3 regions of the Chromobacterium rhizoryzae genome follow, and region 1 is predicted to be linked to each of the others. Evidence: predicted binding sites of a transcription regulator. Region 1 holds the regulator's gene; each other region holds the start of a gene.
What was found. The regulator sigma-54, encoded in region 1, starts transcription at its own class of promoters, with help from an activator protein. The targets are predictions, from matches to a motif close to CTGGCACGCTTCATGCTT.
Positions count from the first base shown of each region.

Region 2: a site for sigma-54 is predicted at 4,664-4,681, ahead of glnA (glutamate--ammonia ligase). Genes of this name have one in related genera too.
Region 3: a site for sigma-54 is predicted at 2,325-2,342, ahead of JC616_RS07625 (ANTAR domain-containing response regulator). Genes of this name have one in related genera too.

Region 1 is NZ_CP066126.1:1,128,795-1,138,857, forward strand. Features, by position in the region: gene JC616_RS05120 (sensor histidine kinase) at 1-192, opposite strand, end outside; gene JC616_RS05125 (DMT family transporter) at 270-1,187, opposite strand; gene JC616_RS05130 (NAD(P)H-hydrate dehydratase) at 1,303-2,793, opposite strand; gene JC616_RS05135 (flavin prenyltransferase UbiX) at 2,839-3,474, opposite strand; gene rapZ (RNase adapter RapZ) at 3,509-4,351, opposite strand; gene hprK (HPr(Ser) kinase/phosphatase) at 4,332-5,288, opposite strand; gene ptsN (PTS IIA-like nitrogen regulatory protein PtsN) at 5,281-5,742, opposite strand; gene hpf (ribosome hibernation-promoting factor, HPF/YfiA family) at 5,864-6,178, opposite strand; gene JC616_RS05160 (RNA polymerase factor sigma-54) at 6,246-7,667, opposite strand; gene lptB (LPS export ABC transporter ATP-binding protein) at 7,671-8,399, opposite strand; gene lptA (lipopolysaccharide transport periplasmic protein LptA) at 8,396-8,950, opposite strand; gene lptC (LPS export ABC transporter periplasmic protein LptC) at 8,940-9,509, opposite strand; gene JC616_RS05180 (KdsC family phosphatase) at 9,506-10,030, opposite strand; gene JC616_RS05185 (KpsF/GutQ family sugar-phosphate isomerase) at 10,056-10,063, opposite strand, start outside.
Region 2 is NZ_CP066126.1:3,823,904-3,833,966, reverse strand. Features, by position in the region: gene ntrC (nitrogen regulation protein NR(I)) at 1-1,346, opposite strand, end outside; gene glnL (nitrogen regulation protein NR(II)) at 1,419-2,471, opposite strand; gene JC616_RS17195 (DUF4124 domain-containing protein) at 2,594-3,076, opposite strand; gene glnA (glutamate--ammonia ligase) at 3,188-4,606, opposite strand; gene JC616_RS17185 (rhodanese-like domain-containing protein) at 4,956-5,408, shown strand; gene aroE (shikimate dehydrogenase) at 5,602-6,423, shown strand; gene mtgA (monofunctional biosynthetic peptidoglycan transglycosylase) at 6,535-7,221, shown strand; gene mgtE (magnesium transporter) at 7,423-8,862, shown strand; gene prmC (peptide chain release factor N(5)-glutamine methyltransferase) at 8,871-9,689, shown strand; gene JC616_RS17160 (phosphatase PAP2 family protein) at 9,689-10,063, shown strand, end outside.
Region 3 is NZ_CP066126.1:1,665,466-1,675,528, forward strand. Features, by position in the region: gene JC616_RS07615 (MFS transporter) at 1-285, opposite strand, end outside; gene JC616_RS07620 (CmpA/NrtA family ABC transporter substrate-binding protein) at 588-1,685, opposite strand; gene JC616_RS07625 (ANTAR domain-containing response regulator) at 1,702-2,292, opposite strand; gene JC616_RS07630 (glycoside hydrolase family 19 protein) at 2,624-3,946, opposite strand; gene JC616_RS07635 (hypothetical protein) at 4,386-4,607, opposite strand; gene infA (translation initiation factor IF-1) at 4,617-4,886, opposite strand; gene JC616_RS07645 (sensor domain-containing protein) at 5,294-8,572, opposite strand; gene JC616_RS07650 (aminotransferase-like domain-containing protein) at 8,775-10,063, opposite strand, start outside.

The DNA of each region.
Region 1 (10,063 bases):
TTCATCGTCCAGCTGCCAGACGCTGTGCGGCAGCGACATCGCCAGGCGGGCTTTGACCGCGGCGCGTTGGGATTGGTAATCGGCCTCATTGCGTTCCTGGTTGTGCAAATAGGAAAACAGGCCCGTCGTCCCCAGAATGGCGGTGATCCAGGCCATCAACCAGAACATCAATTTGGTTTTTATGCTTTTCATTATGTTCACAGTTCCAAGTGCCCACACTGAATCCTAGGCAGTTCTGGCGCGAATACCAAATCCGGATGCGCGCGGAGCTAGCCGCCGCCGTCGGCGCTCAGCGCCGCGGCGGGCTTGGCGCGCGGGGCCAGTTTTTGCAGCGCCAGCCCGCTCAGGATCAGGCCCAGACCGACCAGGGTGGAGGGCAGGATGGCCTCTCCGATCAGGAAATGAATCAGCGCCAGCGACAGCAGCGGCGACAGGAAAATCAGGTTGGCGATGCGGGCGGTGCTCGGCGTCAGCTTCATCGCCGTCAGCCACAGGACAAAGGTGAAGCCCATCTCGAAGGCGCCGACATAGGCGGCGCCGGCCAGGCCCTGCCAGGCCACCGGGCCCAGCTGTCCGGTATAGGCGCACCAGGCCAGGCTCAGCGGCAGCGAGAAGGCGAAATTGAGCGTCAGGCCTATCACCGGCTCGCGCGCGTCGCGGGCGTTGAAAATCCAGTAGCCGGCCCACAGCAGGGTGGAGGCCAGCGCCAGCGCCACGCCCAGCGAGTCGGAAAAGCGCAGTTCCAGCACCTGGCCGCGGGTGCCGATCACCAGCACGCCCAGATAGCAGACCAGCGCGGCGGCGATGTCGCGGCGCTGCAGCTTTTGTTTGAGCAGCGGCACCGCCAGCAAGCTCATGGTCAAGGCCCAGGTGTAGTTGATGGCCTGGGCCTCCTGCGCGGGCAGCAGCGCGTAGGCCTGGAACAGAATCAGATAATACAGCGCCGGATTGACGGCGCCGAAGATCAGCGAGGCGCGCCAGTGGCGGCGCAGGGCCGGGGCGAGCTCCGGCAGCCTGCCCTGGACGGCGAGCAAGCCCAGCAGGCAGAAGAGAGAGGCGGCGCTGGCATAGAGCACCAACTGGGCCGGGCTAAGGTGGGCGAGACTGATCTTGAAGGCGCTGGCCACCGTGGACCAGGCCAGGACGGCGGCGAGTCCGTAGGCGTAAGCTTTAGATTGTGACTGCAAGGTAATCCCCAGGGTGACGGATGAGGGGCCGCGGGACGGCCATGCCGCCGGCCCGCGCGCCGATGACCCATTCTAATGCAAATGGATTTCCCCGGGGGCTTGCGGGGTCTTGGATCTAGGTGGCCTGTTCCTGCGCGCGTTCCTGGATCAGGCGGTTCAGCATCAGGCTGGCGCGCCAGGCGGTGTCGGAGGCGGACAGGCCGATGGGGCCGCCGGTTTCCATTTCGAAATCGTCGCCGGCCAGGCCATGGATGTGCACGGCCAGGCTGGCGGCTTCGAACGGCTCCATGCGCTGGGCCAGCAGCGCGGCGATGATGCCGGTCAGGACGTCGCCCTGGCCGGCCACCGCCAGCGCCGGGCCGCCGCTGGTGTTCAGATGGTAGAAGCCGTCCGGGCCGACGATCAGGCTGCCGGCGCCCTTGAGCACCACCACGCAGTTGAAGTGGTTGGCCAGCCGGCGCGCGGCCATCAGCCTGTCCTTTTGCACCGTCTCGGTGCTTTGTCCCAGCAGGCGAGCGGCTTCCGCCGGATGCGGGGTCAGCACGGTGCCGGCCTGGCGTTTGGCGATCAGGGCGGCGGCGGCGTGGTCGTTGGCCAGCAGGTTCAGCGCGTCGGCGTCCAATACCAGCGCCTGCGGCAGCTGGATGACTTGGTCCAGCAGGCGGCCGGCCCGTTCTTGCTGGCCCAGGCCGGGGCCGACGGCCAGCACGTCGGCCTCGGGCAGGCCGGCCGCTTCGTCCAGCGCGGAAATCATCAGTTCCGGCACCACCGGGTCCACCGGCAGCCGGTCGTCCAGCGGGCAGACATGGACTTTGCCGGCGCCGCAGGCCAAGGCGCTGCGGCCGGCCAGCAGCGCCGCGCCCAGCATGCCCGGCGCGCCGCCTATCACGCAGACAGTGCCGAACAGGCCCTTGTGGCTGTTGCGCGGCCGCAGCAGCGCGCGGACGTCCGGCTGGTTGATGCTGCCGTCCGCCGCGGGGATCAGCCTGGGCGGGCAGTCCAGCAGTTCCAGTTCCACATTGCCGGCCAGATCGGCGCCGGAGGCGCTGAACAGGCCGGGCTTCTGGCACAAAAAGGTCAGGGTGTGGCTGGCCTGGATCGCGGTGTTGGCCGGCACGCCGGTATAGGCGTCCAGGCCGCTGGGGCAGTCCAGCGCCAGGATGGGGCTGCCCAATTGGTTGATGCGGTCGATCAGCGTGGTCCATTCCAGGTCGAAGTCCCGGCTCAGGCCCACGCCGAACAGGCCGTCTATGACCAGTTGCGGCGCGCGGTAGTCGCGCGGCAGATCGAACATCACATGGCCCTGGGCCTGCTCCAGCTCATGCAGGGCTTCCGAGGTGGCGGGGCTAGTGGGCTGGGTGGGCACCAGCACGTCGACGCGGAAACGACGGCGCATCAGTTCCAGCGCCGCGTACAGCGCGTCGCCGCCGTTATTGCCGGGGCCGGCGCAAATCAACAGCCGGGACGCGCTGGGCAGGTGGTGGCTGACCCAGTCCGCGGTGGCCATCGCCGCGCGCTGCATCAGGTTGTAGCCGGCGTCGGTGGCTTGGCGCTCCAGTTGGCGCAAGGCGTCCAGGCTGAGAATGCTTTGGTCTTGTGTCGGCATCCCAAGGTTCCTCTTTGACCGGGCCGCAAGCGGCGCGGCGGCTGGCTAGGGGGCCGCGGGGCGGTCCGGGGCGGGCTCGCCCCAGCGCGGCGTCAATTGATTGTCGATGCGGAGCTGATCCAGAATTCGCGCCACCACGAAGTCGATCATATCGTCCACGGTCTTGGGATGAGTATAGAACCCCGGAGACGGCGGCAGGATGACAACGCCGAGACGAGCCAGCTTGAGCATGTTTTCCAGATGGATGGCGGAGAACGGCGCCTCGCGCGGCACCAGCACCAGCTTGCGCTGTTCCTTGATGCTGACGTCGGCGGCGCGTTCGATCAGATTGTCGCTGCTGCCCTGGGCGATGGCGGCCAGCGTGCCCATCGAGCACGGGCAGACCACCATGGCGTCGGCCGGGTTGGAGCCGGACGCCACCGGCGCGAACCACTCTTCGCGACCGAAGACCGCCAGCTGGCCGTCGCGCGCGCCGCTGCGTTGCATCAGCCATTGCCGGGCTTCGGCCGGGCGCGAGGGCAGGGTCAGGTCCATTTCCTGTTTGGCCACCACTTGCGCGGCCTGCGAATACAGCACCCAGACGCGGACGCCGGCGGCGATCAGGCAATCGATCAGCCGCAGGCCGTAGGGCAGTCCGGAGGCGCCGGTCAGGGCGACGGTGACGGTTTGGATCGGGCGCATGAATGTCTCCTGTAGGCGGGCGGCCCGAATGCGTTCAGTTCTGGCGGTAGAGCTGGCGATGGCGCACCAGCACCTGTTCGGCGGCGAACAGGCGGGCAAGGCGTTCCGTGATGTAGACCGAGCGGTGCTGACCGCCGGTACAGCCGACGGCGACGGTCAGATAGCTGCGGTTTTCCATGCTGAAACAGGGCAGCCATTTGCTGACCAGCTGCTGGATGTCGTCCACCATCTGCTGCACTTCCGGCGTTTGCTGGAAGAAGTCGATGATGGGCTGGTCGCGGCCGGTGAACGGGCGCAGCTGCGGGTCGTAATAGGGATTGGGCAGGCAGCGGACGTCGAAAACGAAGTCGGCGTCCCGCGGCAGGCCGTGCTTGAAGCCGAAGGATTCGAAGATCAGGGTCAGCCGGCTGCTGTCGGCGTCCACCAGCTCGCGCACCCAGCTGCGCAGCGCGTTGGCGGACAGCTCGCTGGTGTCGATGCGGGTGCCCAGTTCCATGATCTCGGCCAGCATGTCCTGTTCCAGCAGAATGCTTTCCTCCACCGTGACGTCGGCGCCGGACAGCGGGTGGCGGCGGCGGGTTTCGGAGAAGCGCTTGACCAGGGTGGCGGGCGTGGCTTCCAGGAACAGCAGGCGCACGTCCACATGCTGAGCCCGCAGCTTTTCCATTTCCGCCGGCAAGGCGCCCAGCGACGGGCCGGAGCGGGTGTCCACGCTGATGGCGATCTGTTCGTAGCCGTAGTCGGCGTACAGCGACATCGCCTCGTGCAGCATGGTGGCCGGCAGATTGTCCACGCAGTAGAAGCCGGCGTCTTCCAGCGCGCGCAGCGCCACCGACTTGCCGGAACCGGACAGGCCGCTAATCAATATCAGGCGCATTTTCCTGGTCTCTGAGGAAGTTGGTGTGGCGTTCGATGAATTCGCGGGTGCTGTCTATGCCGCGCAGCTGCAGGATGTAGTTGCGCACCGCGGCCTCCACCAGCACCGCCAGGTTGCGGCCGGCGGCCACCGGCAGCACCACTTTGCGGATGGTGACGCCGATGATGTCCTGGGTTTCCGACTGGATGTTGAGGCGGTCCAGCGCCTGCATCGCCTGGTCGTTGGCCTTGACCAGGTGGATGATCAGCCGCAGCACCTTCTTCGGCCGCACGGCGGTTTCGCCGAAGATGGTGCGGATGTTGAGGATGCCCAGGCCGCGCACTTCCAGGAAGTCGCGCAGCAAGGGCGGGCAGCGGCCTTCCAGCGTGTCGGGGCCGATGCGGTACAGCTCCACCGCGTCGTCAGCCACCATGCCGTGGCCGCGGGAAATCAGTTCCAGCGCCAGCTCGCTCTTGCCCATCGCCGAATCGCCCATGATCAGCACACCGATCTCGAACACGTCGAGGAAGACGCCGTGCAGCACGGTGGACACCGCCAGCGCCCGCGCCAGATAGATGCGCAGCACATCCATCAGGTAGGGGCTTTCCAGCTTGGTGGTCATCAGCGGGACGTTGTGGGTGTGGCAGTAGTCGCGCAGCAGCTTGGGCACCGGCTGGTCGTTGGCCACCATCACCACCGACATGCTCTTGTGGAACAGCTGGTCCAGCGCGGTCTTGGCGGCGGACTGTTCCAGCCGGTTCAGGTAGTCCACCTCGGCGAGGCCCAGCACCTGGACCCGGTTGGGGTGGATGAAATTGAGGTGGCCGACCAGCGCCTGCGTGGGGCGCTGTTCGTCGTTGCCTATCATATTGTCGGCGCCGCCGGTGCCTGCGACCCAGGTCAGGTTGAGCTTCTGCTGGTTTTCCTGGTACAGCCGGCGGACGCTGATGCTAGGCATTGGGCACCCAATTATTGAGCAGCTGATAGAGCTCGTCGCGCAGGGGGATGCCCAGCATCTGCTCGCGCATCTGGCGGCTGGAGAACAGCTGCGCCAGTTCGGACAGCACTTGCAGGTGCAGGTCCGTGGCCTGTTCCGGCACCAGCAGCACGAACAGGCACTGCACCGGCTTGCCGTCGGGCGCGTCGAAGGGAATCGGGGTCTTCAGACGGATGAACACGCCCATCGCGTCCTTGAGGCCGCGCGCGCGGCCGTGCGGAATCGCCACTCCCTGGCCAAGGCCGGTGGAGCCGAGCTTTTCGCGGGCGAACAGGCAATCGAAGATTTCGCTGCGCGCGATGCCCCGGGTATTTTCAACCAAGAGGCCGACTTGCTCGAACACGCGCTTCTTGCTGGCGACGTCCAGATCCAGCAGGACGTGTTCGGGTGTCAGGATTTTGCCGATGAGGTTCATATTGGATTATGCATGCGGCTGAGAAAAACCCGGCAATTCTACGTTGCCTTGATAGTACTGAAAACGGGCAAGTGCAAAGAAAAGCGGGAACCCGCAGGCCCCCGCCTTCCAATTCAAGGGATTACAGGCTGGCTTCAGGCGCCGGAGCACGGTGTTCAGACTGCTTTTCCTTGTGTTTCAGCACTTGACGGTCCAGCTTGTCGATCAGCAGATCGATGGCGGCGTACATATCGGATTCGGTGGCTTCCACGTGGATGTCCTTGCCGGACAGATGCACGTTGACTTCGGCCTTTTGCACCAGTTTATCAACAGACAGAGTAACGGAAATGTCGATCACATGGTCGACATGTCGAGTAACGCGCTCCATTTTGGTTTCAACGTATTCGCGCAGGGCGGGAGTTACTTCCAGATGCAGTCCAGTTACTTTGAGGTTCATACCCTAGCTCCTTCTGGTGTTGACAGTCCGGTCGGGTCGGCCGGATCGCTGTATTCCGCCGCCTGGGTCACAGCGTCTTGCGCTGGTTGACCGGCGGTATCTGCATGGCTTCACGATACTTGGCTATCGTGCGTCTGGCAACTTGTATTCCCTGTTTGGCCAGCGCTTCGACCAGGGCGCTGTCGGACAGCGGTTTGCTCGGCGATTCGGCGTCGATCAGGCTGCGGATGTGGGCCTTGATCGCGGTGGCGGAGCACTCGCCGCCGCTGTCGGTTTCCAGCGCGCTGCCGAAGAAATACTTGAGCTCGAACAGGCCGCGCGGGCAGAGCAGGTATTTCTGGGTGGTGACCCGGGACACCGTGGATTCATGCAGGCCCAGCTCGTCCGCGATGTCGCGCAGAATCAGCGGGCGCATGGCCACTTCGCCGTGTTCAAAGAACGATTGCTGCCGTTCAACGATAGCTTCCGCCACTTTCAGGATAGTGTCAAATCGCTGCTGGATGTTCTTCACCAGCCATTTGGCCTCCTGCAGCCGCGAGGACATTTCGCCGTTGCCGCCGCGGTTTTCCGCCAGCAGTCGCGCGTACATCTGGTTGACGCGCAAGCGAGGCACGGCGCCGCCGTTGAGGGAGGCCACCCAGCGTCCCTTGCGTTTTCTGACCGAGACGTCGGGGATCACGTACTGGGTGTCGCTGGCGCCGAAACCGGCGGTGGGGCGGGGGTTGAGGCGGGCGATCAGCGCCTGGGCGGCGCGCAGTGCGGCGTCGTCCACGCCCAGCTGTTTTTTCAGCCGGGTGTAGTCGCGGTTGCCCAGCAAGGCCAGGTGGTCGCGGACGATGGCCAGCGCCAGGCCGCGCTGCGGCTCGTCCGGGTCCAGCCGCTGCAATTGCAGCGCCAGCGCTTCCGGCAAGGAGCGCGCGCCGACGCCGGGCGGGTCGAACTGCTGCAGCAGGCGCAGGCCTATCATCAGCTCGTCGGCCTCGATTTCCAGTTCCAGCGGCAGGTGGCTGGCGATGTCTTCCAGCGTCTGGCCCAGATAGCCGTCGTCGTCCAGCTCTTCAATCAGCAGCTGGACGATGGCCTGATCGCGCGTAGGCAGCGCCACTTCACCCAACTGCGCCAGCAGGTGCTCGCGCAGGCTGATAGGACAGGGCACGTTCAGCATCGGGTCCAGCTCGTCGTCGCCGTCGCCGCGGCGTCCGCCGCTGCCCCAGTCGCTCAGTTCGCCGGTCTCCGCGCCGCGTTCGCCGTCGTCGCCGGAGGCGTCGTCGCGGCTTTCCGCCGGGGCCTCCGGTTCCTGGGCGGCGGCGTCCGGCGCTTCGCCCTGCGGCGCTTCGTCGCCGCGCTCCAGCAAGGGATTGTCCAGCAAGAAGCGCTCGACTTCGGTCTGCAGGTCGAGGGTGGACATCTGCAGCAGCTTGATCGATTGCTGCAGCTGCGGCGTCAGGGTCAGCTGCTGCGATACCTTGAGCTGAAGTGTCTGTTTCATCGCTTACAGGTGGAAGTGTTCGCCAAGGTAAACTTCGCGCACCTTCTCGTTGTTGACCAGTTCTTCCGGCTCGCCGGAGGCGAGCACCGAGCCTTCGCTGATGATGTAGGCGCGGTCGCAGATGCGCAGGGTTTCGCGCACATTGTGGTCGGTGATCAGCACGCCGATGCCGCGTTCCTTCAGGAAGGAGATGATTTTCTGGATGTCGATCACCGCGATCGGATCGACGCCGGCGAAGGGTTCGTCCAGCAGGATGAAGCGCGGCCGGGTGGCCAGCACGCGGGCGATCTCCACGCGGCGGCGTTCGCCGCCGGACAGCGACAGCGCGCTGCTGTCGCGCAGGTGGCCGATATTGAGGTCGTCCAGCAGCAGGTCCAGTTCCTTGTCCAGTTCCTTGCCTTTGAGGCCGGACACTTCCAGGATGGCGGCGATGTTCTCCTCCACCGTCATGCGGCGGAAGATGGAAGCTTCCTGCGGCAGATAGCCGAGGCCCAGGCGCGCGCGCTGGTGGATGGGGTAGTGGGTGATCACCTGATCGTCCAGGCGAATCTCGCCGTCGTCGGCGCCGATCAGGCCGACGATCATGTAGAAGCTGGTGGTCTTGCCGGCGCCGTTGGGGCCGAGCAGGCCCACCACTTCGCCGCTGGCGATTTCCAGCGCCACGTCCTTGACCACGGTGCGTTTCTTGAAGCGCTTGCGCAGGCGCTCCACCTTGAGCACGCTTTGCGTCATTTGGCGGCTCCGCTGGCGGGTTTGACCGTCGCCGGCTGGGAGGCGGTGTTCTTGGGCTGCAGGATCACGGTGACGCGGCCCTTGTTGGGGCCGGTGGCGGTGCCGCCGGTCACTTGGTAGGTTTCGTTCTGGGTGTTGTAGGTGATCACATTGCCCACCACCAGGTCGCCTTCGCGCTTGACCCGGGCGTTGCCGGTCAGCACCGCGAGGTTGGCCGCGCTGCTGTAGTCGAGGCGGCTGGACTGGCCTTCCACCCATTCGTTCTTGCCGTCCATTTTCTGGCGGAAGGTGACGATGCGGCCGGTGGCCACCAGGGTCTGGTTGCCTTGCTTGTCCTGGGTGGCGACGACTTTGTCGGCGTTGAGCCGCAAGGTGCCCTGGATGATCACCACATTGCCTTCGCAAGTGGACACGCCCTTGATCTGGTCCATGGTGCAGCCGTTGTCGCTGGTGATTTCCATCGGCTTGGTGCGGTCGGCCTGTTCGGCGTGGGCGACGGAGGCGGCGGCCAGCGCCAGGCCGGCCAGCAGGAGACGGAGCTTATTTTTCATAAATGATCTTGGTGTGAGACAGCAGGTTCAACAAACCTGTCTGTTGCTGGTAGACGAAGCCCACGGAGTTGCCGTGCGATTTGCCCTGAAAGAATACGGTGGGCGCGGCGGAGCGGGCGATTTTCTTGCCGGTGTCGACATGCATGGCGCTGGTGACGACCTTGGTCTCCGGCTTGTCCGCGGCGGCGGGCTGGATCATGGTCGCCTTCTTGTCGAAATAGGCTTGCTGGGTCTTGTTGTTGTAACGGCCGACGTCGCCGATCAACTGGTATTGCAGCGCGCCTTGCTGGTACTGGTAGAGCTCGGGGTTTTCGAAGAAGGCGTCGTCCTTGCCCGGGTATTGCCACATGCGCGAGGCGATCAGCCGCTCGTAGAGCTTGCCTTGCGGGTCGAAGCGGGTGGCGATCAGGTGTTCGGCCACGTACTCGGGCTTGTCCGGGTCCAGTTCGCGGCGGTTGCTGTCCCAGCGCGAGACCTGGTCCAGCCACACGGTCAACAGGCCGGTCAGGCCCACCAGCAGCAGCGGGAACAGGCGGTGGGAGCGCAGCAGGCGGATCATGCCAGATACCTGGCCAGGATGGCGTCGAAGGAACCCTGGGCCTGCATGATCAGCTCGGCCAGCTCGCGCACCGCGCCCTTGCCGCCGGAGCAGCCGGTCACGTAGTGGGCGCGCTGGCGCACCAGAGCCGGCGCTTCCGGCACCGCGACGGCCAGGCCGACGCGGGTGATGATGGGCAGGTCGATCAGATCGTCGCCGATGAAGGCGCATTCCTCGGCCGTCAGGCCGGTGAGTTCCAGCAGTTCGCCCAAGGCCAGTTTCTTGTCGTGCACGCCGCCGTAGTAGTGGTCGATGTGCAGCGCCTGGGCGCGATGCTCGACGCAGCGGTCGGCGCGGCCGGAGATGATGGCCAGCTGGACCCCGGTGGATTGCAGCAGGCGCAGGCCCAGGCCGTCCTGCACATTGAAGGATTTGCTTTCTTCGCCGTGGGCGTTGTAGTAGATGCGGCCGTCGGTCATCACGCCGTCCACGTCCATGATCAGCAGCTTGACCTTGCGGGCCTGCTCAAAAATGCTTTGCATGCTTGTCCTTGCTAATGCCGGCGACTCAGATCA
Region 2 (10,063 bases), 2.6 Mb from region 1:
GCGGCCTCCACTTTGCGGCCGCCGGTATGGGTCAGGCCGCTGCGGATGCAGCTGGTTTCGAAGCGCCGGGTCAGCTCGTCGATGATGCCGGCCTCGCCGGCGCGCAGGCGGCGGCTGACCTCTTCGGCCAGCAGCTGCGGCCAGTCAAGCTGTCCCGCTTCCGCGCCGCCGGCATGGCGCGCGCCGGCGGCCGGGTCGCGCAGTTCCTGCGGCAGATCGGCCACTTCCACGGTCTGGCCGGGCGCCATCACGCTGATCCACTGGCACAGGTTTTCCAGTTCGCGCACATTGCCGGAGAACAGGCTGTGCTTGACCACGTCCATGGCGGCGTCGCTGAGCCGCTTGGGTTCCACGCCCAGCTGGGTGGCGCTCTTGGCCAGGAAGTGGCGGGCCAGCAGCGGGATGTCCTCGCGCCGTTCGCGCAGCGGCGGCAGCCGCAGGCGGATTACGTTCAGGCGGTGGTAGAGGTCTTCGCGGAACTGGCCGTCGCGCACGCGCTGTTCCAGGTTTTGATGCGTGGCGGCGATGACGCGGACATTGGCCTTGATCGGGGTGTGGCCGCCGACGCGGTAGAAGTGCCCGTCGGACAGCACGCGCAGCAGCCGGGTTTGCAGCTCGGTGGGCATGTCGCCGATCTCGTCCAGGAACAGGGTGCCGCCCTCGGCCTCCTCGAAGCGGCCGCGACGGGTGGCTTGCGCGCCGGTGAACGCGCCTTTTTCATGGCCGAACAGTTCCGACTCCAGCAAGTCTTTGGGAATGGCGGCGGTGTTCAGCGCGATGAAGGGTTTGCCTGCGCGCACCGAGTGGCGGTGCAGGGCCTCGGCCACGCGCTCCTTGCCGGTGCCGGATTCGCCGGTGATCAGCACGGTGACGTTGGACTGGGACAGCCGGCCGATGGCGCGGAACACGTCCTGCATCGCCGGCGCCTGGCCCAGCAGCACCGGCATCGCTTCCGGATGATCGCTGACCGCGATGTCCGGCCGGCTTTCCGCCAGCGCGCGCTCGATCAGCAGCACCGCCTGATCGACGTCGAAGGGTTTGGGCAGGTATTCGAAGGCGCCGCCCTGGAAGGCCGCCACCGCGGAATCCAGGTCGGAGTGCGCGGTCATGATGATGACGGGCAGCGTCGGGTGCTCGGACTTGACCTTGGATAGGAATTTCAGCCCGTCGGTGCCCGGCATGCGGATGTCCGAAATGATGACTTGCGGGGCGCGGTCATAGAGCGCGTTCAGCGCGTCGTCGGCGCTGGCGAAGCTGTCGAAGCCGATGCCGGCGCGCCCCAGCGCCTTTTCCAGCACCCAGCGTATCGCCTTGTCGTCGTCAATAATCCATACCGCTTGGTTCATCGCGAAATCCTTGTGCTCGGCGCCGCCGGCGTGAGCGGGCGGCGGCAATGTGTTTGGGGTGGGCGGGACCGCTCAATCCGTGGCGAAAGGCAAGGTCACGGTGAAGCAGGTCTGTCCCGGCCGGGAGTCGAATTCGATATTGCCGCCGTGCTGGTGGACGAAGGCCTGGGCCAGGGTCAGCCCCAGGCCGGTGCCTTCGGCGCGGCCGGTGACCAGCGGGTAGAAAATATGGTCCTTGATCTCGTCGGGGATGCCGGGACCGTCGTCGATGATCTGCAATTTCAATGCCAGGGTGTGGCGCTTGCGCGCCAGCGTCACCTGGCGCGCCACCCGGGTGCGCAGAATCAATTGGCCGCGGCCCTTCATCGCCTGAACGGCGTTCTTGACGATGTTGAGCGCCACCTGGATCAGCTGTTCCTTGTCGGCCACCAGCTGGGGCAGGCTGGTGTCGTAGTCGCGGCGAATCTGCAGGCCCTGCGGATATTCGGCCAGCGCGATGCTGCGCACGCGTTCCAGCACTTCGTGGATATTGATCTCGCCGCGCACATGGCTGCGGTGCGGCGCCAGCAGCCGGTCGACCAGCGATTGCAGCCGCAGCGCCTCCTCCTTGATCACCGCGGTGTATTCCTTCAGCTCCGGGCGGTCCAGCAACTCGTGCTCCAGCAATTGCGCCGCGCCGCGGATGCCGCCCAGCGGGTTCTTGATCTCATGCGCCAGGTTGCGGATCAGCTCCCGATTGGCCTGGTGTTGCAGCAGCAGCCGTTCCTCGTTGGCGATCTTCAACTGCTGATCCAGCGGCCGCAGTTCGATCAGCGCCAGTCCGCCGTCCGCGTCCACCGGCGCCACCGACAGCGCGATGTGCAGCGCCTGCTCGCTGTGCTGCGGGATCAGTTCCAGATCGTGCTCGATGAAGCTGGCGTTGTGGCGCAGCGCGGTGGACAGCGCCTGGCGCAGCGCCGGGCAGGGCTGGAACAGATCGAACAGGCTGTGGCGGCGCAGTTCGCGGCTGCCCAGCGCCAGCAGGTTCTCGCATGCGGGATTGACGAAATGCAGCGCGCCGTCGGCGTCGACGATCAGCACGGGGGTGTCCAGCAGTTCTAGTCCGGCAAAGCTGGTCGGCGGCATGGTGCGGTGTGTCCTGTAGGCTGAGGCGGAGGGCTTGCGCAGGCTGAGCAAAATTCGGGCCATGCCCGCGCGCCCGGGAATGGCCCATTTCTTTTCAGTATGCACCATGATGGTGCGTCAAACTAGTTCTGCCCCAGCTCGCGTCGCAAGGCTTCCACGTTTTTCTGGCGGTCGGTGACTTCGTCCTGCAGCTTCTGCACCCGGTTCAGGTATTTCTGGTAATTGCGGGTTTCGTCGCCGTTACGCGTGGCCTTGCCGTCGGTCAGCGCCTTTTCCGCCTCGCTCAGCGCTTTTTGCTCATTGGCCAGCTCCTGTTCCAGGATCTTGCGACGGCCGTTGTCGCGCTGCTTCTGGGTGCCGGGATCGACGCTGGGGTAGCTGCCGGAGGGCTTGGCGTCTCCGTTGCCGCCGCTGCTGTTGGCCGGGGAGGCGCTTTTCTTGTGCTGGCTGGGATAGGAGGAGAGCGGGTTGAGCCGGATCGCCTGCGCGCCGCGTATCGGCACATTGGTGAAAGTGACGTTGCCGTCTTTGTCCACGTACTTGTAAACGGTGGCGTGAGCGGAGGCGCTCAGCAACAGCAAGAGACAAAGCGATAGAGTTTTCATGGGCGGCGTGTCGAGTTCCGGGTTTCAGCTCTGCAATGATATGCAAATCCGCCGGACAAGTCATATATGAAAACGGCAGCCCGGAGGCTGCCGTTTTTCCATGCGCCGGTATTACAGCGAGTAATACATCGCGAATTCCACCGGATGGGTGGTCATGCGGGTCAGGTTGACCTCCTGCATCTTCAGCTCGATGTAGGCGTCGATCCAGTCATTGGAGAACACGCCGCCGCGGGTCAGGAACTCGCGGTCCTTGTCCAGAGCGGCCAGCGCCTCGTCCAGGCTGGCGCACACGGTCGGGATCAGCTTGTCTTCTTCCGGCGGCAAATCGTACAGGTTCTTGTCCGCGGCGTCGCCCGGGTGGATCTTGTTCTGGATGCCGTCCAGGCCGGCCATCAGCAGAGCGGAGAAGCACAGATAGGGGTTGGCCAAGGGGTCCGGGAAGCGCGCTTCGATGCGGCGGCCTTTGGGGCTGGCCACGTGCGGAATGCGGATGGACGCGGAGCGGTTCTTGGCGGAGTAGGCCAGCTTCACCGGCGCTTCATAGTGCGGCACCAGGCGTTTGTAAGAGTTGGTGCCCGGGTTGGTGATCGCGTTCAGCGCCTTGGCGTGCTTGATGATGCCGCCGATGTAGTAGAGCGCGGTTTCGGACAGGCCGGCGTAGCCGTCGCCGGCGAACAGGTTCTTGCCGTCCTTCCAGATGGACTGGTGCACGTGCATGCCGGAGCCGTTGTCGCCGACGATGGGCTTGGGCATGAAGGTGGCGGTCTTGCCGTAGCTGTGGGCCACGTTGTGCACCACGTATTTCAGGATCTGGGTCCAGTCCGCGCGCTGGGTCAGGGTGCTGAACCTGGTGCCGATCTCGTTCTGGCCGGCGGTGGCCACTTCGTGGTGGTGCACTTCCACCGGGATGCCCAGCTCTTCGAGCAGCAGCACCATGGCGGAGCGGATGTCTTGCGAGGAATCCACCGGCGGCACTGGGAAGTAACCGCCCTTGATGCCCGGGCGGTGGCCCATATTGCCGCCTTCGAACTCCTCGGCGGAAGCCCAGGCGGCTTCTTCGGCCTTGATCTTGACGAAGCAGCCGGACATGTCTGTGCCCCAGGTCACGCTGTCGAAGATGAAGAATTCCGGTTCCGGGCCGAAATAGGCGGTGTCGCCCAGGCCGGAGGCCTTAAGATAGGCTTCGGCGCGTTTGGCGATGGAGCGCGGGTCGCGGTCGTAGCCCTTGCCGTCGGCCGGATCGATCACATCGCAGTGCAGGAAGACGGTGGGTTCATCGTAGAACGGGTCGATGCGGGCGGTGGCCGGGTCGGCCATCAGCAGCATGTCGGATGCCTGGATGCCTTTCCAGCCCGCGATCGAGGAACCGTCGAAAGCGTGGCCGTGTTCGAACCATGCGTCCGGATCGTCCAGCAGCACATGGGCCGGAATCGACACGTGTTGTTCTTTGCCGCGGGTATCGGTAAAGCGCAGGTCGATGAACTTGACATCATTTTCGGTAATCAGCTTGACTACGTCTGCAACCGCCATGGTTTTCTCCTGAAAGGCTACATGCATCATGTGCGAATGAGTGGATGGCAGGCTCTTAAGCATTAAGCGTGCCAGCTTTGAAATCGCTGAGATTCCATTGTGTCATAGCCCAAAACCGGGCGCTAGCGGAGTTGAATGAACCAGGGTGGTGCCTGGATTCGGCTTATGCACCAAAACAGGGCGTTGACGGCATTGCGGCCGTCTTCGTCGATATGGATAATCCGTATATTCCGTATATAAGGTAACGAGAGCGGCTGACAAAACCCCGCTAAGACGCTGAGGCCGGCCGGCGCAGCGTCAAGGGGTGTCGGCGGTTCGACAAGGCGGCCGGGCCGCGGGGAGAGCTTGCATGGATCAGATGACGCGGCTATTGCAACAGGCGCGGCGCCGGGCGGAAGAACAGGGCTTGCCCTATCGCGGCGCCTTGACGCCGCAGGAAGCGCACCAGCTGAAGCAGGCGATGCCGGAAGCGGTGCTGCTGGACGTGCGCAGCGCGGCGGAATGGCAGTTCGTCGGCGTGGTGCCCTATGCCCAGCGGCTGGAGTGGCGAAGCTTTCCCGGCATGCAGCCCAATCCGCGTTTCATCGAGCAATTGCAGGACATGCTGCCCAAGGACGGCGTGCTGATGCTGATGTGCCGTTCCGGCGTGCGCTCGGACGAAGCGGCGCGCATGGCCGCCGCCGCCGGTTACACCGAAGCCTACAACGTGCTGGAGGGGTTTGAGGGCGACAAGGACGCCGACGGCCACCGCAACACCGTGGGCGGCTGGAAAGCGCGCGGCCTGCCCTGGCAACAAGGCTGAGCCGGGGCCGGCGCGGCGACGTCGTGGTTGAAGTTTGGCGTATTCCACGGCAAAGTGTCATAGCGCCGCCGGCAGGGCGGCGCGGACGCGACGAGAGCCGCCAACAAAGCCAAGCGCGACGCGGCGCCGGGGCTTTGTTAGCCACTCTCTATCCGAATACCGAAAACATAGCCAAATCTTGGAAAGCTGACTCATGACCGACCGTTACGCCGTTATCGGCAACCCTGTTTCGCACAGCCAGTCGCCGTTCATCCATAACGAATTCGCGACGGCCACCGGCCAGGATATCGCTTACGACAAGTTGTTCGCCGAACTGGGGCGTTTCAACGAGGTGGTGGCCGAGTTCGTCTCCGCCGGCGGCAAGGGCCTCAATATCACGCTGCCGTTCAAGGGCGACGCCTACCGTTTCGCCAATGAGCTGACCGAGCGCGCCCGCGCGGCGGAGGCGGTCAATACCCTGTGCTTCCGCGACGGCAGGATCTACGGCGACAACACCGACGGCGTGGGCCTGGTGCGCGACATCGTGGACAATCTGGACTACCCGATCGCCGGCGCCAAGGTGCTGATTCTGGGCGCGGGCGGCGCGGTGCGCGGCGTGCTGGAACCCATCCTGGCGCAAAAGCCGGCCTCCTTGACCATCGCCAACCGCACGCTGATCAAGGCCGAGGCGCTGGCGCATCACTTCGCGCCTTGGGGCAAGGTGGAGGCCATAGGCTACGAGCAATTGAAGGGCCGCAGCTTCGACATCGTGATCAACGCCACCTCGACCAGCCTCAGCAATGAATTGCCGCCCATCCCCTACGGCCTGTTCACCGCGCGCACCCTGGCTTACGACATGGTGTACAGCAAGGGCCTGACGCCTTTCTTGCAACGCGCGCAGGCGGAAAACGCCGGCATGCTGGCCGACGGCCTGGGCATGCTGGTGGAGCAGGCGGCGGAGTCCTTCGCCATCTGGCGCGGCGTGGAGCCGGCCACCCGCAAGGTGACCAATATGCTGCGGGAAGTGCTGGCCTGACGCTCGCCGGGTCCGGCGGGTCCGGACCCATCAACAAGGCGTCGCTTTTCCCTCCCGCGGTTTGAATCCCAATCCCCCTTGCCCTGCGAGGGGGCTCGCTTCGCGAGTCAGATGATGCGTCTCTTCCTGAAAGTACTGGCGGCCCTGATGGCCGCCTTTCTGCTGTATAACCTGTGGATCTTCGGCCATATCGTTTATTGGCGCGGCCACAACCCGTCGGCCAGCGCCTTCATGAACGAACAGCTGGCCAAGCTGCAGCAGGACGACCCCGAGGCGGAGCTGCGCCACAAATGGGTGAGTTACGAGCAGATCTCGCCCAATCTGAAGCGCGCGCTGATCGCGTCGGAAGACGCCAAGTTCGTCGATCACGAAGGTTTCGATTGGGACGGCATCGAGGCCGCTTTCGAAAAAAACCTGAAGAAGGGCAAGATCGTCGCCGGCGGCTCCACCATCAGCCAGCAGCTGGCCAAGAATTTGTTCCTGTCCAGCAGCAAGACGCCGTGGCGCAAGGTGGAGGAAGCCTTGATCACGGTGATGCTGGAAACGGTGTTGGACAAGCGGCGCATTTTCGAGATTTACCTGAACGTGATCGAGTGGGGCAACGGGGTTTTCGGCGCGGAGGCGGCCTCGCGCTATTACTACCGCTCCAGCGCGGCGCGGCTGTCTTCGTCGCAGGCGGCCAAGCTGGCGGCGATGGTGCCCAATCCGCGCTATTACGACAGCCATCGCGGCGCGCCGGGCCTGGCGCGCAAGACCCGCATCATCCAGCGGCGAATGGGCTATGTGGAACTGCCGTGAGCGCCCGGGGGCCGGATTGGAGCGGCGCAGGCGGCATGTTACAATCGCGACTTTCTTTGAGTGCGCCATGCGCGAGGCATGGCGGCTACGCAATGGACTTACCCAGTTACCCCGTAATCCAATCCCGATTTACCGTTAGAGAATAACGCCCGCCTCAGACCGCCCGCGCCGCGCGCGCCATCTGGGCGGAAGGAGACGTGCATGACGGTTGCCTTCAAGCAACAATCCGCCGATCGTCTGCAAGAAAGCCTGGCCCTGGTGCAGCGCCTGATCGAGCGCCAGCGGCAGTTGGAAGATCTTGTATCCCGTCAGGAGGCGTCCGAGCCGCCGACGGACCCGCTGGCCCCGCATTACAATCTGGAAGCGCTGCGGCTGAAGCTGGAGCAGCTGCACCCGGCCGACGTCGCCCATATCCTGGAAGCCTTGCCGCTGGAAGACCGCCTGCTGGTCTGGGACCAGGTGGGCGGCGCGCGCGACGGCGCCATCCTGCTGGAAGTGTCCGACGCGGTCAGGGAATCGCTGATCGAAGTGATGGAGCACGGCGAGCTGGTCAACGCCGCCGAGCAACTGGACGCCGACGAACTGGCCGAACTGGCGCCGGACATGCCGCGCCAGGTGGTGTACGAAGTGATGGGCGGCCTGGACGAGGAAGAGCGCGCCCAGCTGCAATCCGCGCTGTCCTACGACGAGGACAAGGTCGGCGCGCTGATGGACTTCGACCTGGTCAAGATCCGCGCCGACGTCAGCTGCGAAGTGGTGCTGCGCTATCTGCGCCGTTTCGACGAACTGCCGGCGCATACCGACAAAATCTTCGTCATCGACGACTTGGGCCTGCTCAAGGGCGTGCTGTCCATCCGCAAACTGCTGGTGTCGGACCCCGACGCCTTGGTGGCCGAAGTGATGGCCACCGAGCTGGTCAGCTTCAGCCCGGACGAGGACGCCGCCGACGCGGCGCTGGCCTTCGAGCGCTACGACTTGATCACCGCGCCGGTGGTGGACGAGGCCGGCAAGCTGATCGGCCGGCTGACCGTGGACGAGATGGTGGACGTGATCCGCGAGGAATCCGACAGCGAAGTGCTGAATCTGGCCGGCTTGAAAGAGGAAGAAGACCTGTTCGCGCCGGTGATCGACTCGGTGAAGAACCGCTGGGCCTGGCTGGCGATCAATCTGTGCACCGCCTTCATCGCCTCGCGGGTGATCGGCGTGTTCGAACACTCCATTTCCCAATTGGTGGCCCTGGCCGCGCTGATGCCCATCGTCGCCGGCATCGGCGGCAACTCCGGCAATCAGACCATCACCATGATCGTGCGGGCGCTGGCCATGGGGCAGATGCAGCTGAGCCAGGCCTGGCGCTTGTGGCGCAAGGAGTTGCGAGTCAGCATGATCAACGGCGTGCTGTGGGGCGGGGTGATAGGCAGCGTGGCCTGGCTGCTGTACGGCAGCTTTTCGCTGGGTCTGGTGATGCTGGGCGCGATGCTGCTCAATCTGATGCTGGCCGCCACCATGGGCGTGTTGATTCCCTGCCTGATGCAGCGCTCCGGCCGCGACCCGGCGCTGGGCTCCAGCGTGCTGATCACCGCCTGCACCGACTCCGGCGGCTTTTTCATTTTCCTGGGTCTCGCCACCCTGTTCCTGTTGTGACGACCATGCTGACGATAGCCGAGGCGCTGCGCCTATACCCCTTGCCCCGCCTGGAAGCCCGCATGCTATTGCAGCAGGCGGCGCCGGGGCTGACTCACGCCCGCATCGTGGCCTACCCGGAACAGACGCTGAGTGCGGAACAGGAGGCGTGTTTCCGCGCGCTCGCCGCCCGGCGCGCCGCCGGCGAGCCGGTGGCCTATTTGATCGGCCGGCGAGAGTTCTACGGCCGCGATTTCACCGTGGGCCCGCAGGTATTGATCCCCCGGCCGGAAACCGAGCACTTGATCGAGGCGGCCTTGCAGCGGTTTGGCGACCGCGCCGCCCGCGTCGTCGACCTGGGCACCGGCAGCGGCGCCATCGCCGCGACGCTGGCGCTGGAGGCGCCGGCATGGCGGGTCTGCGCCGTTGATCTGTCGCCGGAGGCGCTGGCCATCGCGCGCGGCAACGCGGAACGCCTGGGCGCGCGCGTCGATTTTTATCAGGGCAGCTGGTATCAAGCCTTGCCCGAGAACGCGGTCTTCGATCTCATCGTGTCCAATCCGCCGTATATACAGCGTAACGACGAACACCTGGGGCAGGGGGATGTGCGCTTCGAGCCGCGGATGGCGCTGACCGACGAGGCCGATGGGCTGGACTGTCTGCGCGCCATCGCCGCCGACGCGCCGCGACGGCTGGCGCCGGGCGGCGGCTTGATCGTCGAGCACGGCTACGACCAGGGCGCGGCGGTGCGCGGGCTTTTCGCCGACGCGGGTTTGCTGCAAGTGGAAACCATTGTCGATCTGGCGGGTCTGGATCGAATCACCCTTGCAACGATGAAAGCTGACTGATGTGGTTTAAGTTGTCCTGTTTGCGCCGGCTGTGGCCGGCGTTGTTGTTATCGCCGCTGGCTGTCCTGCTGGCAGTGTCCCCGGATTTCAATCGAGAATTGTTTCTGATCCTGCATGAGGCCGGCCGCGTCGCGCCCGGCGCGTTCTGGCGTCTGTTGAGCGTGCTGGGCGACTGGCCCACGGTGCTGGCCCTGCTGCTGGCCTTGAGCTGGCGGCGGCCGGACAAGCTGCCGGCCTTGTTGGTGGGCTGCGGCGTCGGCGTGTTTCTGGCCATCGTGCTCAAGGCGGGCTTCGCCGTGCCGCGACCGCCGTTGGCGCTGCCGCCGGGCTCGGTGCAATTGCTGGATGATTTGCCCGGCAACGGCTCTTTCCCC
Region 3 (10,063 bases), 540 kb from region 1:
CCAGGCGGCGAGCAAGGCGGCGATGACGACGATCTGGGCGATCAGCCCGGTGCGCTTGGCGCCGATGCGGTCCGCCAGCATGCCGACGGCCAGCCGCAGCAGCGCGCCGGCCAGGATGGGAGTGGCCACCATCAGCGCGCGTTCTTGGGTGTCCAGGTCCAGCGCGGCGGCGATGGGCACCTGCAGCGGGCCCAGCAGATACCAGACCATGAAGCTGAGGTCGAAGTAGAGAAAGGCGGACAGCAAGGTGGGCTTGTGCCCGGTGTGCCAGAAAGAACGGTCCATGCGAAACTCCTGTGCCGCGAGCGGCCGGGGGCCGGCCAAAATAAAAACGGCGTTCGCTCCTCGGTGATAGCAGGAGCGGACGCCGTTGTCCGTTGCCGTCCCGGCCGCCATTGGCCGGACAAGCATTTGGGGTGGGCGGGGCACGTCTTTGTGCCAGGCCCGGCTTGACTTATGCAAACGCCGTGCCAGCCTCCGCGCGCCGGAAATCCGGGTTTCGCGTGGATTCGCGGCGGGAAGCCGCACCGCGCTGGTGCGAAAATAGCCGGCCGCGCACTGAGTTTGTGCGTTGCAACATGCGAGGCTTAATCAAGCAGACGCTCCGTCGCCGGGTAGCGCGGCCGTCCGTCCCACTCCACGCCGTCGCACAGCCGGCTGCGGCGCTGCGGCCGGGCCGGCGCGGGCAGGCCCAGCGCGTCCGCCGCCTGCCGGTAAAGCCGGCTCTGGCTCACCGCGGCGGCCACGGCCTGCGCGTCCTCGTCGCCGCGCAGCCAGCCCCAGCGGCGGAACTGGTCGATGAACCAGACGCCGTCGGACGGATAGGGATAGTTGACCCGGCCCTGGTCGAAGAAGCGCAGCGCCGACGCGCCGGCGGCGGCCGAGGGCAGGGTGGCGGCGATCAGCGTTTCCGGCAGGGCGATATGCTCCGGCCGCGCCAGCCAGCGCGCCGCTTGGCGGCGGTTTTCGCCGTGCTCCAGCCAGCGGCAGGCTTCCAGCAGCGCCATGATCAGCGCGGCGGCGGCGGCCGGTTCTTCTTGCGCGAAACCACGGCGGCAGAGCAGGGCTTTTTCCGGGTGGCCGGGCCAGATCTCGCCGCTGGCGACGGCGATGCGGCCGGCCTGGCGCGCCGCCGCCTGCTGGTGCCAGGGCTCGCCGGCGCAAAAACCGTCCAGCTGGCCGGCTTCCAGCGCCGCGCCCATCTGCGGCGGCGGAATCACCACCAGGCGCGCGTCGCGCAGCGGGTCCAGGCCTTGCGCCGCCAGCCAGTAATTGAGCCATAGCGCGTGGGTGCCGGCGGGAAAGGTGTGCGCCAGCGTCAGCGGCGCGCCGCCTTGGCGGACGCGGCGCGGCAAGGCCTGCTGCGGCGCCGCCGCCAGAGCGTCGGCCAGCGGATGGCTGAGGGTGATGGCCTGGCCGTTCTGGTTCAGCGTCATCAGCAGCGCCATGTCCGCTTGCGGGCCGGCGAGGCCCAGCTGCATGCCGTAGGCCAGGCCGTACAGCGCCGCGGCGGCGTGCAGGCGGCCGTCCAGCAGCTTGTCGCGCACCGCGCTCCACGAAGGCTGGCGCAGCAATTCCAGTTCCAGGCCGTGGCGGCGGTCCAGGCCGAGCTGGCGCGCGACGATCAGCGGCGCGCTGTCGGTCAGCGGCAGATAGCCCAGGCGCAGGCGGTGGGGGACGGTCATGGGATTTCCTCGCGGCTCAGCCTAGCAGTTCGGCGGCCTGGATCAGTTGTCGGGCGAGATCGGCGACGCGCAGGCCCTCGCGCATCGCCTGCCGGCGCAGCGCCTGGTAGGCGTCGTTTTCGCTGAGCCGGCGCTTGTCCATCAGAATGCCCTTGGCGCGCTCGATCAGCTTGCGTTCGGCCAGCTGCTGTTCCGCCGCCGCCAGCCGCTGTCGCAGCCGGGCGTCCTCGGCGAAGCGGGCGCGGGCCAGGTCGATGATGGGCGCCAGCCGCGCCGCGTCGGCCTGGTCCACCACATAGGCCGCCACGCCGGCGTGGACGGCGGCTTCTATGGTGGGCAGGTCGCCCTGGTCGGCGAACATCACCACCGGGTGCGGCGCGATCTCGCCCAGCAGCGCCAACTGCTCCAGGGTGTCGCGCGATGGGGATTCGGTGTCCACGATCACCACGTCCGGCCGCAGCCGCTCCACCGCCTGCAGCAGCGCGGCGGCGCCGTCCACCTCGGCGACGACGGCGTAGCCGGCGCGCGCCAGCGCCTGGCGCAGCGAGGCGATGGTTTTGGCGTGGTCGTTGACCAGCAGCAGGCGCAGCGGCGGAGGCGTGGACATTGCGGCACCGGGGAGAAGGGACGGCTTGGCTGAAGCAAGCGCCGTGCCCAAGGGAACTCTTGACGCGATTTTTAGCGAGGACGGGGCCGGATTGACGCGGCGTTTAGCCGCGATGTCTTAGAGTGGCTAACAAAAATCAGTTTTACGGCTGAGGCAAGGCGTGCCGACGCAGGCAGTACTTGAGTACGACAAGTCGGCGCAACGCAGCATCAGGAATTTTGTTAGCCGCTCTTATCGTGGAGCGGAGACAAGGCCAATGGACAGGAGGTGAAACACGGGTGAACAACAGTCGTTGGCGAGGCCGGCCCCGCGCGAGCGGAGCCGGCCGATTTCATTTGAGTTTGACGTTCCAGTTGTCCTCGACGCAGCGCTGGTAGTTGCCGGCTTGCAGCGCGCTGTACGGGGTCTGGTAGTTCACCAGCTGGCATTTGTAGTCATTGCCCCATTTCCAGTCCTTTTCCCAATAGATGTTGTAGGCGGCGGAGCTGGCGGCGCTGAAGCGCTGCATATTGGCGCAGGACAGCTGCTCGTTGCCGTAGTCCCAGCCCAGGTCCTTGGCGAACTGGCGGTAGTAATCGATGCGGTTCTGCGCCGCCTGGCGCTCGGTGCCGCCGCCGCACTCGGCGTTGATGATCTGGATGGTGGTGGCGAAGTTGTTGCCGGCGCCGGCGGCCTTGTCCGCGGCGTTGGGCGCCCAAGTGCCGTCCAGCACATGCAGCATCGACGGCTTGGGCGGCTGCGGGAAGACGAAGAAGAAGGTGGCCGAGCTCAGGTTGAGCCAGGTGGAGGCCACCAGGTCCGGGTTCTTCAGCAGCACGGATTGGTCGCCGTCGTGCATGGCTTGGGAGAAGGGGCCGTAGTTGTAGTTGTAGGACAGCTGCTTGGCGCCGCGGCCGAAGTACTTTTTCCAGCTGCCGTCGGCGTTCTTGCCGCAGGTCCACACCTTGTTGAACACCGGATCGGCGCATTCGGTGTTGTAGCCGCAGCCGGGGCCGGTTTCGGCGCAGCCCATTTCGCGCAGGTATTTCAGACCTTGCCGCCATTCCGGCACCGTGTCGCTGCGGTTGTGGTCGCCGGTTTCCTGAGCGAAGTGGGCGAACATGGTGGCCAGGCTGTGGCGGCAGATGGCGTCGCCGTCGCGGCCGTCGCCGTAGTCGTCGCAGATGGCGGGGAACTTGGCGATGGCCTGCAAGAAGCGCTGGTAGCTGTAGCTGGCGTCGCGGCGGGAGAAGTAATACTCCCACTTGCTCGCCGGCAGCAGGCGCTCCACCCGGCGCACGTTCAGCGGGTTGGCGGCGCGGCCGGGCGTCACCTGTTCCACCTGGGCGTTGGGCAGGGTGCGGATCGAGGCTTTGACGTTGCGGAAGAAGGGGGTGTCGGTCAGGGCGGCTTCGTATTGCAGCGCTTGCTGCAGCGTGGGCGGCTGAGGCTGGCCCGGTTCGGCCAAAGCCGTGGCCTGGGCCGCCGCCGGCGTCCAGCTGCCTCTGGGGTTGGCGGCCGGCGTTTCGGCGCGGGTGCGCCATTTGGCCTGCCAGTCCTGGCCTTGCCATTGGACTTGCTGTCCGGCCTGATAGACGGCGCCGGCGTTCCAGGGCGCGGCCAAAACGGACTGGCAGGCCAGGCTCAGCAGCAGGGCGGTGAAGGGTTTGCGCATGTTGGCTCCTGTTGTCGGGCTGCCGGCGCGGGGGACGCCGCGCGAAATCATCGCAGCCGTTTATGGGGGCCTCGACACACCCGCTGCGCGGTCCGATGGCCTCGCTCAGTCACAGGCTTCTGGCTTTGCCTTGCGCGCGGTCTCGGGGCTTGCGTTCTGATGTCAGAGGACGCGTCTTGTTCTTGAACGGATCGCGGCGGTTTTCGAGGTTGCCCTAGATGGTTTTCTGCCGCGCGCGACGCACGGCATAGATACCACTATGGAACCAATTTTTGATATGTCAAACGACTTTTTGAAGGAGAATGGGATTGACGCGGCCATGCGGCCGGCGCGCGGCTAAGCCGGAAGGGGCGAAGAAGGCGGAAGCGGCCGCGGCGGGCGCCGGGGTGAGATCCCGGACGGGTGCGGCGTTGAGCGTCAATCGGACCGTGCGGCCGTCTCAGGGGCGAGAGGCGTTGATCCAGGCGTCGTGCGGGTAGCTGGCGGAATCCAGGCCCAGTTCCGACGAAAAAGTGACGTGACAGTGACGTCCTACTGCATTGACCGCAATCACGGTAAATGTGATTGCGGCGCTATCGTGTTGTTCGGCGATGTAATCGCCGGGTTTGAGTTCATTGACTCGCAAATGTTGCTCCAGGGCATGACCGCGATAGCGGGTCATGCCGGCAGATCAACGGCGTCGGTTGTGATGGGGGCGAGGCGTGCCGCCGCCGGCCGGCGCCGTCGGATGACGGAAATTGATGCGGCCCTTGGTCAAGTCGTAGGGCGACATCTCTACAGTGACGCGGTCGCCTACCAGAACGCGAATACGGTGCATCTTCATCTTGCCCGAGCCATAGGCCAGGATTTCGACGTTGTTGTCCAGACGCACGCGGAAGCGGGACTCGGGCAACATTTCAATGACAACACCTTCCAGTTCGATCATGTCTTCTTTGGACATTACGATTCCTTTCTAATACGGTAGGCCAACAGCCACAGCGGCAGTCACATGGACTGCCGCGAGCGGGTGCTATTGGCGCGTCTATTCGGTAACCAAGCTAGGGAGGGGCTGGCTTCACAGGCAGCCCTCAGGCAAGGCGGAGCGTCCGACAGGCAGCTGCCGGAACGATCAGAAAATCTGAGGCGAACGGTATTATATATCTAACGCACTGATTTGTCAGAAAAATACAAGAATTTATCCGGCAATGGCCGAATCAGGCGCGGCGATGAGGCGGTTTTCACAAAAAAATCAGGGAGATGGATTTATCCGCCGCCGTCGCCGTTGTGTTGAAAATCGCATTGGCAAGCGGGTTTCAACGCCCTTGTCCCGCTATCCCGCCTAAGCGCGGCGGATCGTAAACCGGTTCATTAGAGGCGGAGCGGGGCCGCGCCGCCTTTCTTGACCAGTTCGGCGAATTCGTTTTCCGGCATCGGCCGGGCGTAGAGAAAACCTTGGCCGTGCTCGCAACCGGCGTCCAGCAGGAAGCGGCGCTGGGCTTCGTTTTCCACGCCTTCGGCCACCAGGCCCAGGTGCAGGGTTTTGGCCAGCGAGATGATGGCCAGGCTGATGCTGGTTTCGTGCTCGCGGTCCGGCAGGCCGCGCACCAGCGATTGGTCGATTTTCAGCGTTTGCACCGGCAATTGGCGCAGATAGCTGAGCGAGGAGTAGCCGGTGCCGAAATCGTCGATGGACAGGCCGACGCCCAGTTGGCGCAGTTCGCGCAGCACCGACAGATGCGCGTCCGGATTGCTCATCACGAAGCGCTCGGTGATTTCCAGTTCGATCTGCTGCGGCGGAACCCGGCAGTCGCGCAGCGCCTGCTTCAGGGTTTGCAGAATGGGCGCGCGCTGGATTTGCGCGCCGGCGATATTGAGGCTGAGCACGCCCGGCGACAGGCCGGCGTCCTTCCAGCGGCGCAGAATGCCGCAGGCGTGGCGGATCAGCCAGCTGCCGATCGGGATGATCAGGCCGGTTTCCTCGGCCAGCGGAATGAAGGTGTCCGGCCCGATCAAGCCCCGGCTCGGGTGCTGCCAGCGCAGCAAGGCCTCGGCGCCGATCAGGGCGCCGCTTTGCAGATGATATTTGGGCTGGAACACCAGGAATAGCTCGCGCCGCTCCAGCGCCAGGCGCAGCTCGCGTTCCTGTTCCACCCGCAGCCGCGCGCGCTGGGTCAGTTCCTCGGTGTAAAAGCGGAAGGCGCCCTTGCCGTCGTTCTTGGCCTGGTACATGGCGGCGTCGGCGTTGCGCATCAGCGTTTCCGCGTCCTGGCCGTCGCGCGGGTAGATGCTGATGCCCACGCTGCAGCCCACTTCCACCTCCTGTTCTTCCAGGCGGAACGGCCGGGCGCAGGCTTTGACGATCTTGTTGGCGATGTCGATCACCGGATTGTCGGCTTTCTGGTTCTCCAGCAGGATCAGGAATTCGTCGCCGCCGATGCGGGCCACGGTGTCGTTGGCGCGCAGGCAGTCCTTGAGCCGGGCGGCCACTTCCACCAAGAGGCGGTCGCCGGCGCCGTGGCCGCGGGTGTCGTTGATCTGCTTGAAGTTGTCCAGATCGATGAACAAGACCGCCACGCGGCGGCGTTCGCGTTTGGCGGTCTGGATCGCGTGTTCCAGCCGCGACAGGAACAGCAGCCGGTTGGGCAGGGTGGTCAGCGAGTCGTAATGCGCCAGCTGCGCCATTTCGGCGGCGGATTTCTTGATCTGGGCGATGTCGGAGAACACGCCGACGTAGTTGCGCACCGCGCCGTCGGCGTCGCGCACCACGGTGACGGTGAGCCAGGCCGGCGCCACGCTGCCGTCCTTGTGCCGGTTCCAGATTTCGCCTTGCCAGCGGCCGTGTTCCGCCACGGTCTGCCACAGCCGGCGGTAGAAGCCGGCGTCGTGGCGCCCGGAATGCAATAGGCGCGGGCTCTGGCCCAAGAGGTCGGCGCGGGCGTAGCCGGTGAGCGCGCTGAAGGCCGGGTTGACGTCGAGGATGCGCAGATCGGCGTCGGCGATCATCACCCCTTCCAAAGTGTGTTCGTAAACGGCGGCGGCCTGCTGCAGGGTCTGTTCGCGGCGCTTGAATTCGCTGATGTCCTGCAAGGTGCCGCTCAGGCGGACGACGCGGCCGCGGCCGTCCTGTTCCAGCGAGATGTGATGGCGCACGTGGCGGTCGCCGCCGTCCGGCAGCAGGATGCGGTGGTCAAGCTGCGCGGTTTCGCGCCGGCGCAGCACTTGGCGCAGGCAGCGGCGCAGCGGCGGCCAGTCGGCGGGCGGCAGCAAGGCGGGCAAGCGCGCCAGCGGCGGCGGGGGCCGGGCGGGGTCCAGCCGCCACAATTGGTACAGCTCTTCCGACCAATGCGGGGCGGCGTCGCCGCGCCGCCATTCCCAATGGCCTATCCGCGCCTGGGCCAGCGCCTCGCTCTGACGGCGTTGAGCGTCGCTGTGGTATTGGCTGCGCTCCAGGAAGTTGGACAGCATGTCCGCCACCGATTGCAGCATGTGTTGCTCTATCCACAGCCAGCTATGCGGCGTCGGCGCGCTGACCGCCAGCACGCCGCGCCAGCATTGGCGAGGCCGCAGCGTGGCCAGCAGCGCGCTCTGGCCGTTGTCGCCCAGCAATTGGCGCAGCGCGGCGGCGGCTTCCGGCGCGTCGGCGCTGTCGTTCAGTTGCAAGGTGCGTTGCTGGCCCAGCTGTTGTTCCAGCCAGCAGAGTTTGGAGCGGGGGATGGCCGGGGCCTCGGCCGGCGGTCCGGCCGCCCGCGCCTCGTTTCGCCATTCTCGGGCGATGCGCACTTGCTTGCCTTCGGCGTCGAGCAGGGCCAGCAGGCAGCGGTCGGCGTCCAGGAATCGTCCCACGCGCTCCAGCAGGCCGCTCATGCGCGCCCACAATGGTTCGGCCGGTTGGCTGGCCAGTTCGGCGGACAGGCCGGCCAGTTGCGCGAGGATGTCCAGATGGCGGGTCAGCAGTTGCTCGGAGGTGAGCCGGTCGGTGGCGTCGTGGAAGGTCAGCAGCAGGCAGTCCTGGCCTTCGGCCCGCAGCGGCCGCGCACGGATGTCGGCATGGCCGGCGTCGCCGTCCGGCCGGCGCAGCGGGGTGGCGGCGATCTGGCTGGGTTTGTCCTTGGGCAGGGCCAGCAGCGGCCGCAGCGCTTCGGCCAGCCCGCTGTCGGGCGCCAGCGCCGAGAGCGCGAGGGGATAGGCGGGCGGCTCGGCGAGGCCCAGCAATTCCATCAGCGCGGCGTTGGCGTACAGCACTTGCTGGCCGCTGGGCTCCAGCAGCAGCACGCCGTCGTCCAATTGCTCCAGCATGGCCTGGGCCGGCGGCGGCTGGGGTTTGGCGGCGGCGCTCAGCGCCGGTTGCAGCAGCTGCCGCCCCAGGCTGTGGGTCATGTCGGTGAGCATCTGCCGCGCCTGTCGTCCGGCGGCGCTGTCCTGCGGCAGCGCGGGCTGGGCGGCCAGCGCGGACAGCATCTGCGCTTCGCCTATGGCGTGGCGCAGCGCGTAATCACGCACTTGCTCCAGCTGGCGCAACAGGCTGTCCAGCGACGCGCCGGCGGCGAAGGCGGCGTCGTAGCGGTTCAGCAAGTCGCGCAGACGGCGTTGGTGTTTGCCGGCGGCGGGCCCGCTATCGGCGGCGGCTGGTTTCTTGATCGTCGGCATGAAGTCTCTTTCTGCGCTCGCGCCCGCTGCGGACGCGGTCAGGTCTTGCTTCATTGTTAGGCATGGATTTCAAAAAGGCCAACCACTTAATAGCTATATGAGTGGTTCATAAAAACGCCGGCGCGTCTTGAACATGTCTTTGCGCGCGGCGGGGCGCGGACTTGCGCGGGATCCGCCGCCGGCGGGCGTTGCCGGCGGGGGTTTATGAACGCCGGAGCAGGCCGGCCAGTTCGCCGACGCGCGCCAGCGCCGCCAGATAGCGGTCGTCCAGCGGATAGCAGCAGGACAGCCGCAGCGCGTTGGGATAGCGGCCGCTGGGGGAGTACAGCGGGCCGGGCATGATGCTGATCTTTTCCGCGATGGCGGCGTGGAACAGCGCCACCGCGTCGATGTCCTCGGGCAGTTCCACCCAGATCAGGAAACCGCCGGAAGGCGCGGTGGCGTGGGTGCCGGCCGGGAAGTGGCGCGCGATCATGCCGCGGACTTTTTCCACGTGGGCGGCGTAGCGCCGCTTCAGCGCGCGCAGATGATGGTCGTAGCCGCCGGACTCCAGAAAGGCGCCCAGGGTTTCCGCCAGCACCGCCGGCTCCGCCACGGAGGAGGCGAATTTGAGCTGGCGCAGCGCGTGGCCGAAGCGTCCGCCCTCCATCCAGCCGATGCGGAAATCGGGCGCCAGGGTCTTGGTGTAGCTGGAGCAGACGATGACCCAGCCTTCGTCGTCGAAGGCCTTGACCGCAGGCGACAGGGTGTCGCCGAACTGCAGCTCGGCGTACAGCGCGTCCTCGATCAGCGGCACTTGGTGGCGGGTGATCAGCCGCGCCAGCCGTTTCTTGGCCTCCAGCGGCATGGTCGCGCCCAGCGGATTGTGCACATTGGGCATCGCCACCAACGCGTTGATGCGCTTTTCCGCCAGCAAGAGTTCCACCGCGTCGATGGACAGGCCGGTTTGCGGGTCGGTGGGGATCTCCACCGTTTTCAGGCCCAGGCTGGCGATCAAGGGCAGCAGGTTGAAATAGGTGGGCGATTCCAGGCCCACGGTGTCGCCGGGCCGGGTCACCGCGCGCAGCGCCAATTGCAGCGCTTCCATGCAACCGTGGGTGAGCACGATGTCCTGCGCCTGCAAGGTCATGCCCAGTTCCAGGCCGCGGCGCGCGATCTGGGTGCGCAGCCGCAAGGAGCCCGGCGGCAGCGCGTAGCGGCTGATCATGCCGGGCTGGCGGCGCAGTATCTGTCCCATCAGCCGGCCCAGCTTGCCGCCGGGGTAGAAGTCGCCGCCGTGCGGACAGGCCAGCGCCAGGTCGATGTAGTCCTCGTTCTGCTGCGCCTCCAGCACGGTGTCGATCAGGCCCAGCACCTGCGGGCGTGTGGGCGCCGCCGGGCTGCTGAGGGTGGCGGCCGGCCGCGCCGGCGACGGCAGCCGCGCCCGCACGTAGTAGCCGGATTGCGGCCGGGCCTCGATCAGGCCGCGGTCTTCCAGCACCCGGTAAGCGG